Regions from separate parts of the Croceicoccus sp. YJ47 genome, predicted to be linked through region 1. Evidence: riboswitches for the same ligand, from Rfam matches in the RefSeq annotation. Region 1 holds a riboswitch; each other region holds the start of a gene.

Region 1 (4,155 bases):
AGGACGGCACATTGATCCTCGACTGTCCCACCTGCGGAAGTGCCGATCCCGATGGGTATTGCTGATGGCCTGTCAGTCGCGCCCGATGCCCGGCGGCGGGAACGCTATCGTCTGCGGCACCCGCCACCGGCAGCGCTGCGCGTGCGGCCGCCCTGCCGTGCGTCTCTGCGATTGGAAGACCTCTTCCCGAACCGGAACCTGCGACGCGCCACTGTGCGCGCGCTGCACCACCTCGCCTGCGCCCGGAAAAGACCTGTGCGCGGCCCATGCCGAAACATACCAACAATGGAGAGCCGGACATGGCCGAAACCACCGATGATCGCCTGCGCCTGCTGATCGAACGGATCGAGCGGCTCGAGGAAGAAAAGAAGGGCATCGCGGACGATCTGCGCGAGGTTTACGGCGAGGCCAAGGCGGTCGGCTATGACGTGAAGATCATGCGCCAGATCGTCCGCCTTCGAAAAATGAAGGCCGACGATCGCCGAGAAATGGACATGGTCCTCGAAACCTACAAATCCGCGCTGGGCCTCGACTGATGGCCAGGGCCAAAGCACGCCCGATCGACCCCGCAACACAGGCCCGCGCGAAGCGCGCCGCAGCCGAGGTCGTCGCCAGCTGGTCGACCGAACAGCTGACCGCCTCGCTTGCCGGCGATCGCCTGGCGAAAGCCTGGGCCATCTCCCTCCATTCCGCGCGCGACGTCATCGCGTCCGAGCAGCGCCGCCGCGACCATTCCAAGAGGTTCGGATAATGAGCGAAACACTCCTTCGCCGCCCCGAAGTCGAGAAAGAAACGAGCCTGTCCCGAAGCACCATCTATCGTCAGATGAATGCTGGGACTTTTCCGAAGGCTATCCGCGTCGGCGCGAACTCAGTCCGCTGGCGCGAATCGGAAATCGAGGCGTGGAAGCAGAGCCGCCCCAAATTTCTCGACCCAGATTGACCCCATTCGCTGCTCTTCAGGGGGGCAGCATTGGGGGCATCTCACTTTCGAATTCGACCGCAAATACACCAAATACAGGGCATCTCATGACAATTTTTGATCCCGCCCTCGGGCACCATTTTCCCGGTGTCTCCTTACCCTCTTCGATTCCCGCAAATCGCGTTGACATGGCCGCCCGCGCACCGCATGGCCGCGTCAAGACGGTGCTGCAAACGTGAAAGCGTGCGCAGCTAAGAGGGAAGCCGGTGCGATGCCGGCGCTGTGCCCGCAACTGTATGCCGGGAGCCTGGAACCACATGTCACTGGCCGCCTGCCTTTCGGGGCAGAACGCCGGGAAGGCGGTTCCCCCAGGCGACGATCGGCAAGCCAGGAAACCTGCCGTCGCGTCGTTCGTCCGGGGCCGGGTTCAGCCATCGGGACAGGAAAAGCGTTTTTTCCGCAGAAGCGACAGCCAGGCCGGTTTTTCGGTGCCGGTGATTCGCCCATGGATCGCCGGCATGGCCATATGTCGATGTCAGGCCATGCGGGTGCCGGAACCGTCGCATGGCGGGGATTTGAACGCTTCGCCATGTACCGCACCCGCCCGATCTGTACGTCGCGCCGCCATGTCGCCGCCTGCTTTATTGTAAACGCTCGTGCGGCAACCCACCGCGACCGCGTGACGGGCCGCACGGCCTGCGCCAACATGCGGTATCGCCGATGATCGCGTTTCGCGCCATTTGCGCTTCATGGCTCGCCCTGCCGCTTTTCGCCTGCGCCCCGGCGGAGCAGCACGCGCAAGCCCCGATGGTGCATGCGGACGCACCTCGTCGGATCGTCAGCCTCGATTATTGTGCCGACCAATATGTCCTGCGCTTTGCGGAGCGGGACGACATACTCGCGCTTTCGCCCGATGCCGGGGAACGGTTTTCCTATATGCGAGAAGAAGCCGCGGGCATTCCCACCGTGCGGCCGCGCACGGCGGACGTGCTGGCGCTGCGGCCCGATCTGGTCGTGCGGTCCTATGGCGGCGGACCGGCGGTCGGGGCCTTCATGGAAACGGCCGGCGTGCCGGTGGTGCAGATCGGCTTTCCCGAAACGCTCGCCGATGTGCGGGAGGAGGTCGTGCGGATCGGCGGCGCGCTTGGCAACGGACAGGACGCGCGCGCCGTGGCCGCCGCGATGGACCGGCGGCTCGCGGCTGTGGCGGAACAGGGCGGAGCGAACCGCGCCACGCTTTACATGACCCCGGCGGGCGTGACCGCGGGCGAAGGCACGCTGGTCCATGAAATGATGCTGGCCGCGGGGCTTTCGAATTTTCAGGACCGGCCCGGCTGGAACCCGATCCCGCTCGAACGGCTCGCCTATGACCGGCCCGATCTCATCGCGGCGGCGTTTTTCGAAAGCGCCACGAACCATGTCGACAGCTGGAGCGCGGCGCGCCACCCGGTTGCGCAGGCGCAATTGCGCGAATTGCCGGTGGTCCCGCTCGACGGGGCATGGACGTCGTGCGGCGGATGGTTCCTGATCGACGCGGTCGAGGCGCTGGCCCGCGCCGAAAGGGCACCGCGATGAGCCGCGTTTCCGGCGTTCTCGCGCTCATGCTGGCGGGGGCGTTGCTGCTTTCGCTGCTGCTGGGCTCGGTCGATCTGCCGCTTTCGCGCGTGCTCGCAGCGCTTGCCGGGGAAGGTCCGGCGGGCGACAGGCTGGTGGTGTGGCAGATCCGGCTGCCGCGCGCGCTCGCCGCCGCGATGGTCGGTGCGGCGCTCGGCATGAGCGGCGCCGCGCTGCAGGGGTTGTTGCGCAATCCGCTGGCCGAGCCGGGCATTCTCGGCGTGTCGGCGACGGCGGCGCTTTTTGCGACCTTCGTGCTGTATTTCGGGCTGGCGACGGCGGGGCCGCTCGTGCTGCCGCTCGCGGCGGTGGGGGGCGCGCTGCTCGCGACGATGGTCGTGGCGGCGGCGGCAATCGTCACGCGTTCGGTCGTGACGCTCATCCTCATCGGAGTCGGATTGTCGAGCTTTTCGGCGGCGGTCATGGCATTGTTGATGAATCTCGCGCCCAATCCGTTCAGCCTTGCCGACATGGTGAACTGGATGCTGGGCACGGTCGACAACCGCAGCCTTGCCGACCTTGCCTTTGCCGCGCCGTTCATGGCTCTCGGTGCGGCCATATTGATGGTGTCGCGCCGGGGTCTGGCCGCGCTCGCATTGGGCGACGAGGCGGCAGAGGGGCTCGGTCTCGACCTCGGACGGCAACGGCTATGCGTGATTCTGGGCGCGGGGCTGGCCACCGGGGCGGCGGTGGCGCTGGCGGGGGCGATCGGGTTCGTGGGGATCGTCGCGCCGCATCTCGTGCGGCCATTCCTGCGCTATGATCCGGCGCGATTGCTCGTGCCGTCGGCGCTGCTCGGCGCGGTGATGCTGGTGATTGCGGATATTGGCGTGCGCGTGCTTCCCACCGATGCGGAGCTGAAGCTGGGCGTGGTCGCCTCGCTCTTTGGCGCGCCGGTGTTCGTGTGGATCGCGGCGCACAGGCGGCTGGCATGACGCTCCTTCGGGCAGATGGGCTGCGCTATCTTGCGGGCGACAGGCCGCTGGTGAAGGATGCGAGCTTCGCACTGGAGCCCGGAACGCTCAACGTGCTGATCGGGCCGAACGGTTCGGGAAAATCGACGCTGCTGCGCCTCGCGCTCGGCCTGCTCAAGCCAGATGGCGGGGAGGCGACGATCGACGGCACGCCGGTCGCAAAGCTGTCGCCGATGGCACGCGCGCGCCGCATCGCCTATCTCCCGCAGGCCCGCCCGCTGGTCTGGCCGCAGCCTGTGGGCGATATCGTGGCACTGGGCCGGTTCGCCTTTGGCGCGGCGCCGGGGCGGTTGTCGCAAGAGGACCGGGCCGCGGTGGCGCGTGCGCTCGCCGCCTGCCATCTCCAAGGGTTCGAGGAGCGCGCCGCCGACACGCTTTCGGGCGGGGAGCTGGCGCGGGCCCACCTCGCCCGTGCGCTCGCGGCGGAAACCCCGCTCATCGTCGCGGACGAACCTGTCGCCGCGCTCGACCCCCGGCATCAGCATCAGACGATGCAGCTGTTCCGCGACATGGCGCGCGCGGGGCGGGCGGTGCTCACCGTGGTGCACGATCTCGACCTTGCGCTGCGCTATGCCGACCGGCTGCTGTGGATGAGCGAGGGACGCCTCGTCGCCGATGGCAGCCCGCACGCCACGGTTTCGGCCAG
Region 2 (4,155 bases), 1.7 Mb from region 1:
GCGCCTGCGCCGCGACCGGCGCTACCGCTCCGCCAAGGATTCCGCCCACGTTGAAGGTCAGCGATGCGCCGCTGTAGCGGACGCGCGCGGGGAACAGTTCGGGCAGATAGGCGCCGAGCGGTCCATACAGGAACCCCATGCACAGCAGCGCGAGCGACAGGAACAGCCAGATCAGGAACAGCGAACCGCCGCCGAACAGCGGCCCCATCAAAAGTCCCACGCCGATCGCGCCCACGCATCCCGCGATCAGCACGCGGCGCGGCGAGGACCGGTCCGCCGCAACCCCCGCCAGCACGATGCCGAGCGCCATGAAAAGGATCGCACCGAGCTGCACCATGAGGAATTCGGACCGGCCATAGCCGAGCGTCGTCGTCCCGTATCCCAGCGCGAAGGCGGTCGACAGATAGAACACGGCGAAACAGGCCACGACCGAAAACGTGCCCGCCAGCGTCGCGGGCAGGTGGGAGCGCAACAGGTCGGCCATCGGCGCCTTGGCCGGGGGAGCCTCCTCCATCGCGGCGGCAAAGGCCGGCGTCTCCGTCAGCTTGAGCCGCACCCACAGTCCCAGCACGACGAGCACCGCACTGAGCAGGAACGGCACGCGCCAGCCCCATTCGACGAATTGCGCATCGCTCAACACCGAACCGAGCAGAAGGAAGAAACCATTGGCAAGGATAAAGCCGATCGGCGCGCCCAGTTGCGGGAACATGCCGAACCGCGCCTTGTAACCCGGCGGCGCGTTTTCCACCGCGAGCAGGGCCGCGCCGCCCCACTCCCCGCCGAGGCCGAACCCCTGCCCGAAACGCAGGATGCAAAGCATGAGCGGCGCCAGCCATCCCGCCATCTCATAGGTCGGGAGAAACGCGATCAGCAAGGTGGACCCGCCCATGAGCATGAGCGAGGCGACAAGCGTGGATTTGCGCCCGATGCGGTCGCCGAAATGGCCGAACACCGCCGCGCCGACGGGCCGCGCGACAAAGGCGACGCCAAGGCTGGCATAGGCGGCGAGCAATTGGGCCGACGGCGATCCTGCCGGAAAGAAGAGCGGACCGAAGACCAGCGCGGCCGCGGTCGCATAGACATAGAAATCGTAGAATTCGACCGCCGTGCCGACCATGCTCGCCAGCAATACGCGCCCGTGACCCCGAAACCCTTGCAACATCCGTCTTCTCCCTCGCGCGCCGCTATAGGCGAGGGGCGGCGGCGTTGCCTAGACGGCTTGTGGCGCCGCACGGCCCGGCCCATCGGCCTGTTGCACGCCGCGCGATTGCTGCTAGCCCGGCGGGCCGATCCCTTGAGACATGGAACCCATCATGACCGACGCGACGCCTGACGAAACCTCCGCACAGCACAAGGCCCGGATGCAGGAAATGCAGAAATCGCAGGCGAAGCGCCGGCGCGAGCTGACCGATCCGGAACGCGGGCTGGTGCTGGTGCATACGGGCGATGGGAAGGGGAAGTCGAGCTCGGCCTTTGGCGTGATCGCGCGCGCGCTCGGCTGGGACAAGAAGATCGCGGTCGTGCAATTCATCAAGGGCAAGTGGAAGACGGGCGAGAAGAATTTCTTTGCCCGCTTTCCCGATTCCATCGACTGGCACGTGATGGGCGAAGGCTTCACCTGGGACACGCAGGATCGCGCGCGCGACATCGAGGCGGCGGAGAAGGCGCTCGCGACCGCGGCCGGGCTGATCGCGTCGGGTAAATACGATCTCGTCGTGCTGGACGAGATCCACATTGCATTGCGCTACGATTATCTCACACCGGAGGCGGTGATCGCCGCGCTGGAAGCGAGGGGCGATACGGCGGTGATCCTGACCGGGCGAAACGCACCGCAGGCGATCATGGACTATGCCGATACGGTGACAGAAATGACGGAGATCAAGCACGCCTATCACGGCGGCATCCGCGCGCAGCAGGGCATCGATTTCTGACCATCGCGGGATTGACAAGCTGCGCGCGCTTTCGCAATGGCTGCGCGCAGACGGTGCTGCGCATGCGAAATCATGTGGAAGCTAAGAGGGAAGCCGGTGCGATGCCGGCGCTGTGCCCGCAACTGTAGGCCGGGAGCCTCGAGCCAACATGTCACTGGCAATGCCTTTCGCAGGCACGCCGGGAAGACGGTTCGAAGGCGTCGATCGGTGAGCCAGGAAACCTGCCGTCGCGTCGTTCGTCCGGGGCCGGGTCCAGCCCACAGGGACAGGAAAGTTTCTTTCCGAAGTAGCGACAGCCTGGCCGGTTTCCGGTGCCGCGGGTCCATGATCTGTCGGCAGGCCTTTGTTGTCGAACGAACCGCGTGGGTATCGGGGCCCTCGCGCGGGCCTTGCTTTGGACGTTTACCATGATTTTCAATTTCCGTCTTCTGGCCGCCGCATCGGTGCCCGCACTTCTTGCCGCGAATGCCGCCTCGGCGCAGATGCTGACGCCATCGCCCGTCGACCTGCCGCGCGGCGACGCGATTTCGCAGGATACCATCGTGGTCACCGCCAACCGCACCGAACGTGCGATCAGCCAGGTCGGCCAGTCGGTCACCGTCATCGCCGAACCCGAAATCATCGCGCGCCAGCCCAGCGACGCGCTCGACGTGTTGCGCACCGTGCCGGGCGTGACCTTCACCCGCAATGGCGGCATCGGCACCAATGCCGGCGTGTCGATCCGCGGGGCGGACAGCGACCAGACCGTCGTGCTGATCGACGGGGTGAAGCTCAACGATCCGGCCTCGACCGGGGGCGGGTTCAATTTCGGTCCGCTGCTCATGGGCAATATCGCGCGGGTCGAAGTCGTGCGCGGATCGCAATCGGTGCTTTACGGAAGCCAGGCGATCGGCGGCGTGGTCAATCTCTTCACCCGTGCACCGGGGGACGAGCCGGCCATGTTCGCAAGCGCGCAATACGGATCGCGCGACACGGTCGAACTGGTTGGCAATGTGTCGGGCCGGGCCGGGCCCGTGGGCGCGAGCCTTGGCGCGACCTATCTGCGCACCGACGGCATCTCGGCCTTCAGCGAGGCCCGGGGGGGAAGCGAGAAGGACGGCTTTGAAAGCATCGGCGTCAATGGCAAGCTGGATATTGCGCTCGCCAGCAATCTCTCGCTCGACCTTCGGGGGTTCTACGCCGATAGCGAGGTCGGCATCGACGGGTTCCCGGCGCCGCTCTACGCCTTTGCCGACACGCCGGAAGTATCGCATCGCGAGGATTTCGTCGGCTATGCCGGGCTCAATGCCGCGTTTTTCGACGGGCGGTTCCGCAACCGGCTCGGCTTCGCCTACACCAATATCGACCGCCGCAATGTCGATCCCAGCCTTTCGGGTGAGACCGAAACCTTTGCGGCACAGGGCGAAAACCGGCGCTTCGAATATCAGGGGATCGTCGATGCCGCCGATTTTGCCGAGCTGGTCTTCGGGGCGGAGCGCGAGGAATCCGAATATGACAGCGCGCCCAACGCCGCCGACGTCGCGATCAACAGCGCCTATGGCCAGGTGAACCTGACGCCGGTGCGCGGCCTGTCGCTTACCGGCGGGGTGCGGCATGACGATCACGACACTTTCGGCGGTGCGACGACCTTCGCGGCGAGCGGGGCCTATTCTCCCAACGCCGGCGCCACCGTGCTCCGCGCCAGCTATGGCGAGGGGTTCAAGGCGCCCTCGCTGTTTCAGCTTTACAGCGAATACGGCAATGGCGCGCTGCTGCCGGAACGGGCGGAAAGCTGGGACGTGGGGTTGACGCACAGCTTCCTCGGAAATCGCGCAGAGGTTGGCGTCACCTATTTCGAGCGGTCCTCGACGAACCTCATCGCCTTCGTCTCCTGTTTCGGGAATCCGGCGGCGATCTGTGCCGATCGTCCCTCCGGCACCTATGACAATATAGCGCGGGCGAGCGCCGATGGCTGGGAATTCGGGGTGGCGCTGCGGCCGGTTGACGGTTTCGACGTCGCGCTCAATTACAGCATCGTGGACGCGTTCGACGACATGACCGGCAACCGGCTCGCCCGGCGGGCGCGGGACAAGGCCAGCCTCGTCCTCGACTACCGGACGCGCGGCGGCATCGGGCTCGGCGCGACGGTGCTGATGGTGGGGGACAGTTTCGACAATGCGGCGAACACGCGCAGCCTCGACGGCTATGTGGTGAGCGACATCCGGGCAAGCTACGCGCTGACCGA
Region 3 (4,155 bases), 240 kb from region 1:
CCGACGGCAACGCCGCCCAGTTCCAGCCCGGCGCGCGCGCGACCGGCCACGGCACGGGGTTGAGCCCGGTCGACAGATCGACCCACCCCTCGCGCCTGTCGCCGTAATGCGCGCGCGCCGCGTCTAGACGCCCGCCGTGCCAGGCGAAGGCGTCGCTCATCCCGCGACCACGAGCGCGAGCAACATAGCCGTCTCGCACAGCTCGATACCCGCGCCATGGCCGTCACCGGAAATCCCGCCAATCCGCCGTTTCAGCCACACACCCCACAGCGCCCATACCACCGGCGCGACGAGCAGCGGCGGCGCGAACCACGCAGCGGCAATTCCCCCGACGCTCCACACCACCATCGCAGGCCCGTGACGAACCGCGGCGAACTGGCTCCCCAGCCCCGTCCCCCGCTGCGGGAGGAACCGGTTCCACATCAACGTGCCCAGCCGCGCAAGCGCCGCCACGGCGAGCAGCGGCCAGCCCGCCCCCCGTTCCAGGAGCAGGACGAGCAGCACGAATTTGGCCAGCAGCTGAAGCGCGATGACTGTCACCGCAAAAGTCCCGGCATGCGGGTCCGCAAGAACGGCGTCGAGGCGGGCCGGATCGCGATGCGCGCCACCCGCCGCATCGGCGATGTCGCCCAGCCCGTCGAGATGCAGCGCGCCCGTGACCGCTACCCACATCACCAGCGCAAGCAACCCGCCCAGCATCGGGTCCACCATGGCCCCTGCCGCCGCCGCGCCCCACACCATCGCCCCGACGATCAATCCGACAAGCGGGAACCAGCGCATCGACGCGGCGAAATCACCCGACTCCATCCGTACGCGGGGCATGGGTATGCGGGTCATGAATTGTATCGCGATGATCGCGGATCTCACGGCTGCAACGCCAATATGCGGGCGCCGCCCGGCTCGAACCGGTGGACCTCCAACGTGACGAGCACGCCATAGGGCAGGTCGATCGCCCAGGATTGCGCGTAACCGAACCCGCAAAGGCGGCACAGCGCCGCCCGGATCGACCCCGCATGCGCCACGATCAGCGTGTCCGGCCCGACCCGGCGCAGCGCCCGTGCCACCCGGTCGCACAGCGCGGACCAGCGTTCGCCGCCGGGCGGCGGATCGGCATCGGGATCGGCCCAGAACCGCGACAGCGCCGCATCGTCGAGATCGGCTGGCGATTGCCCCTCCCATTCGCCGAAATGCAGTTCGCGCCAGTCCGGGTCGCTCCGCACCGCAACGCCGTGCCATGCCGCGATCCGTTCCGCCGCGAGGCACGCCCGCATGAGATCGGAGGAGATGACCGCATGCAGGAACAGGCCGACGCTCTGTTCGAGACAGGCCGCCGTGCCCGATTCCAGCGGCGCCGGATCCGCATGGCCGATCAGCGTGCCCGCCCCCGCAGTCCGGCCATGGCGGATGAGATAGAGCCGTTGCCCGGTCATGCGCGATCCGTGACCGCGGCTTCCTCGAAGGTTGCCATGGAATCATGCGCCGTCACCGCCGCGCGCACGATCGGGACCGCGAGCGCAGCGCCCGTCCCCTCGCCCAGCCGCATGCCGAGATCGAGCAGCGGATCCAGCCCCAGCGCCGCGAGCAGGCGGCCATGCGCCGCCTCCGCCGAACGATGCGCGGCGAGGCAATGGTCCAGCATGTCGGGATGCGAAAGCGCAAGCGGCAGCACCGCCGCCGCCGCGATGAACCCGTCGACGAGCACGGGGATACGCAGCTGCCGCGCGCGCAGCACCGCGCCCGCCATCGCGGCGATCTCCCGCCCGCCGAGCCGGCGCAGCGTTTCGAAACCATCGGTGCAATGCGCGCGGTGGAGGGCGAGCGCCCGGTCCACCGCGGCACGTTTATGCGCCAGCGCCGCATCGTCCACGCCGGTCCCGCGCCCGACCCATTCCGCCGCCCCTTCGCCAAATCCGCAAGCGCAGATCGCCGCCGCAGGCGTGGTGTTGCCGATGCCCATCTCGCCCACGAATAGCAGCTGTGCCGCAGGATCGACCGCCATCGCACCGGCGGACAGCGCGGCAAGGCACTCCGCCTCGTTCATCGCGGGGGCGTCGCAGATGTCTGCGGTCGGCCCCTCCGCAGTCAGGTCCACGACCGAGAGTTCCGCCCCGCATGCCTGCGTGAGCGCGTTGATCGCCGCGCCGCCGGCGTTGAAATTGGCGACCATCTGCGTGGTGACTTCGGGGGGGAATGCGCTGACCCCGCGTGCGGCGACGCCGTGATTGCCGGCGAACACCACCGCCTGCACCCGGTCGAGCCGGGGCCGGGCCTGCCCCTGCCACCCGGCGATGAAGACCGCAATCTCCTCCAGCCTGCCGAGCGATCCGGCTGGCTTGGTGAGCTGCGCCTGCCGCGCCCGTGCCGCCGCGATGGCCGCCGCATCCGGGCGGGGCATGGCGGCGAGTGCGGCGTGAAACGCGTCCCGCGTCGCAAAGCCGTTCATGATACGGCGCCCATCCTGCTGTCGGAAACGGTCATTGTCTTGTCCTCGCACGGCGTTCGCCCCGCGTGAGCGTACCGTGGGAGAGCACGGCCGTGACACCTCGCACGGCCCGGCGCCCCCGGGCGGCATCGACGCACGAGGCAGGTTTCATCCGTCGCTGCGCGAGGCGAGCCCCGTTCGGCCGGGGCACCCTGCCCGGACGAAGAACGACCGCGACCGGCAGGTCTCCTGGCTTGCGGGTCGATGCCATGCGTGCCGCCTTCTCGGGACATGAAACAACGTCCCAATGGCGCCTGGCCCGATGGCTCTCCGCTTACAGTTGCAGGGGCAGCGCGGGGCTTTCACCCGACTTCCCTTTCAATCCCCGCACGGGGAACCTGTCGCATCCGCCGGGATATGGCGCGGCCCGTCGTTGCGCAAGCGGGAAATGCCCGGCCCGCATCGGGCGGCGGTCACCGCCCATCCGGCCTTCATTCCGCGAAATGCCGCGCGATGAATTCGGCGCCCAGCCGCAACCCTTCGGGATCGACCGAATGGCCGATGCCGGGCGCCGCGTGGCTGGCGACATCGAAGCCGCACGCCGCCAGCGCGGTTTCCGCATCCGCCATCGCGGCAAAGGGGACCACCGGGTCCGCATCGCCATGCACGAGCAGCACCGGCGGTTTCGTGACCGCCTCGTCGCGAAGCTGCGCCGCGCCGGTCAGCATGCCCGAATACCCCACGATAGAGGCGACCTGCCGCGACCGGCGCGGCCCGATATGCAGCGCGAGCATCGTGCCCTGGCTGAACCCGACGATGGCGAGATCGGCCTCGGTCAGATCATATTGCGCGAGCTTTCGCGTGATGAAGTCATCGACGGCGCCCGCCGCATTCTGCGCCCCGCGCGCCAGCGCATCGGGCGACAGATCGGCGAGCGGCCACCATTGATACCCCATGCCCATGTCGCAGGGGTTGGGCGCATCGGGTGCCAGGAAAAGCGCATCGGGCAGAGCCTGCTGCCACATGGGCGCAATGGAGATGAGATCCGCCCCGTTCGAGCCGTAGCCGTGCAGCAAAAGCACGATCCGGCGCGGCGCCGCCCCCGACAGGGGCTGACAGCTTTTCCCATTGACGATCTTCGACATGAAAGGCCTCGCTCGCTCTTCCGCCGCGAAACGGGCGGAACGGCCCCGCCCATGGCGCAGCATGCGGGCGAAGTCCACACGGGTCCGGCCCCCGGCATGCTGAACCCCATCGCGAAATTGCGCGTGGCGGCACACCCCCGGTGATCCCGCCCGCGTGATCCCGCCCGCGAGCGCTTCTGCAAGCTTTACGATAAGCTGCCGAGCCACCCGCCTGCCTGCCCCGCCCAATCCTTGGCCTTCGCACGATCCATCCATGGCGGTCGCCGTAATACGCCGCGACCCGTATCATGTTGCGCGGATGCGGAGACATTCGCGCACTACGCCCCGGCCCCGCCCTTGTTTCCCGGAAAGCGGCAGCGATGCACACGCCCCCCGGTCATGCGCGGCTTCGCGGGCGCACCCATGGCGGATCAGGCGTTTTCAAGCCATTCCCGGTCATAGGAACGGTCCTGCATGTCGTGACGGCCCAGCACGCATGCGGAAAGATCCGTCGCGAGAAAGCCATCGCTCGCCGCGTCCTTGCGGGCCCAGTCGACAAGCTCAGTCCGGTGAGCAAAGCGCCACTCATCGCCGCGCCGCTCGTACCGG

Evidence for each region. A riboswitch is a leader RNA that binds a small molecule or an ion and turns the genes downstream of it on or off. The one in region 1 is predicted to bind cobalamin.
Region 2: linked by a shared signal. The riboswitch ahead of JD971_RS01295 (TonB-dependent siderophore receptor) and the one ahead of JD971_RS09675 (ABC transporter substrate-binding protein) in region 1 are both predicted to bind cobalamin.
Region 3: linked by a shared signal. The riboswitch ahead of cobT (nicotinate-nucleotide--dimethylbenzimidazole phosphoribosyltransferase) and the one ahead of JD971_RS09675 (ABC transporter substrate-binding protein) in region 1 are both predicted to bind cobalamin.

Annotation. Positions count from the first base shown of each region.
Region 1 is NZ_CP067087.1:1,990,925-1,995,079, reverse strand. Features, by position in the region: gene JD971_RS09695 (hypothetical protein) at 1-65, shown strand, start outside; gene JD971_RS09690 (DUF2312 domain-containing protein) at 300-536, shown strand; gene JD971_RS09685 (hypothetical protein) at 536-751, shown strand; gene JD971_RS09680 (AlpA family transcriptional regulator) at 751-942, shown strand; cobalamin riboswitch at 1,127-1,340, shown strand; gene JD971_RS09675 (ABC transporter substrate-binding protein) at 1,642-2,496, shown strand; gene JD971_RS09670 (iron ABC transporter permease) at 2,493-3,470, shown strand; gene JD971_RS09665 (ABC transporter ATP-binding protein) at 3,467-4,155, shown strand, end outside.
Region 2 is NZ_CP067087.1:298,066-302,220, reverse strand. Features, by position in the region: gene JD971_RS01305 (MFS transporter) at 1-1,162, opposite strand, end outside; gene cobO (cob(I)yrinic acid a,c-diamide adenosyltransferase) at 1,314-1,931, shown strand; cobalamin riboswitch at 1,966-2,175, shown strand; gene JD971_RS01295 (TonB-dependent siderophore receptor) at 2,339-4,155, shown strand, end outside.
Region 3 is NZ_CP067087.1:2,231,307-2,235,461, reverse strand. Features, by position in the region: gene JD971_RS10925 (threonine-phosphate decarboxylase) at 1-160, opposite strand, end outside; gene JD971_RS10920 (adenosylcobinamide-GDP ribazoletransferase) at 157-867, opposite strand; gene JD971_RS10915 (histidine phosphatase family protein) at 864-1,430, opposite strand; gene cobT (nicotinate-nucleotide--dimethylbenzimidazole phosphoribosyltransferase) at 1,427-2,443, opposite strand; cobalamin riboswitch at 2,644-2,839, opposite strand; gene JD971_RS10905 (alpha/beta hydrolase) at 2,914-3,567, opposite strand; gene JD971_RS10900 (nuclear transport factor 2 family protein) at 3,978-4,155, opposite strand, start outside.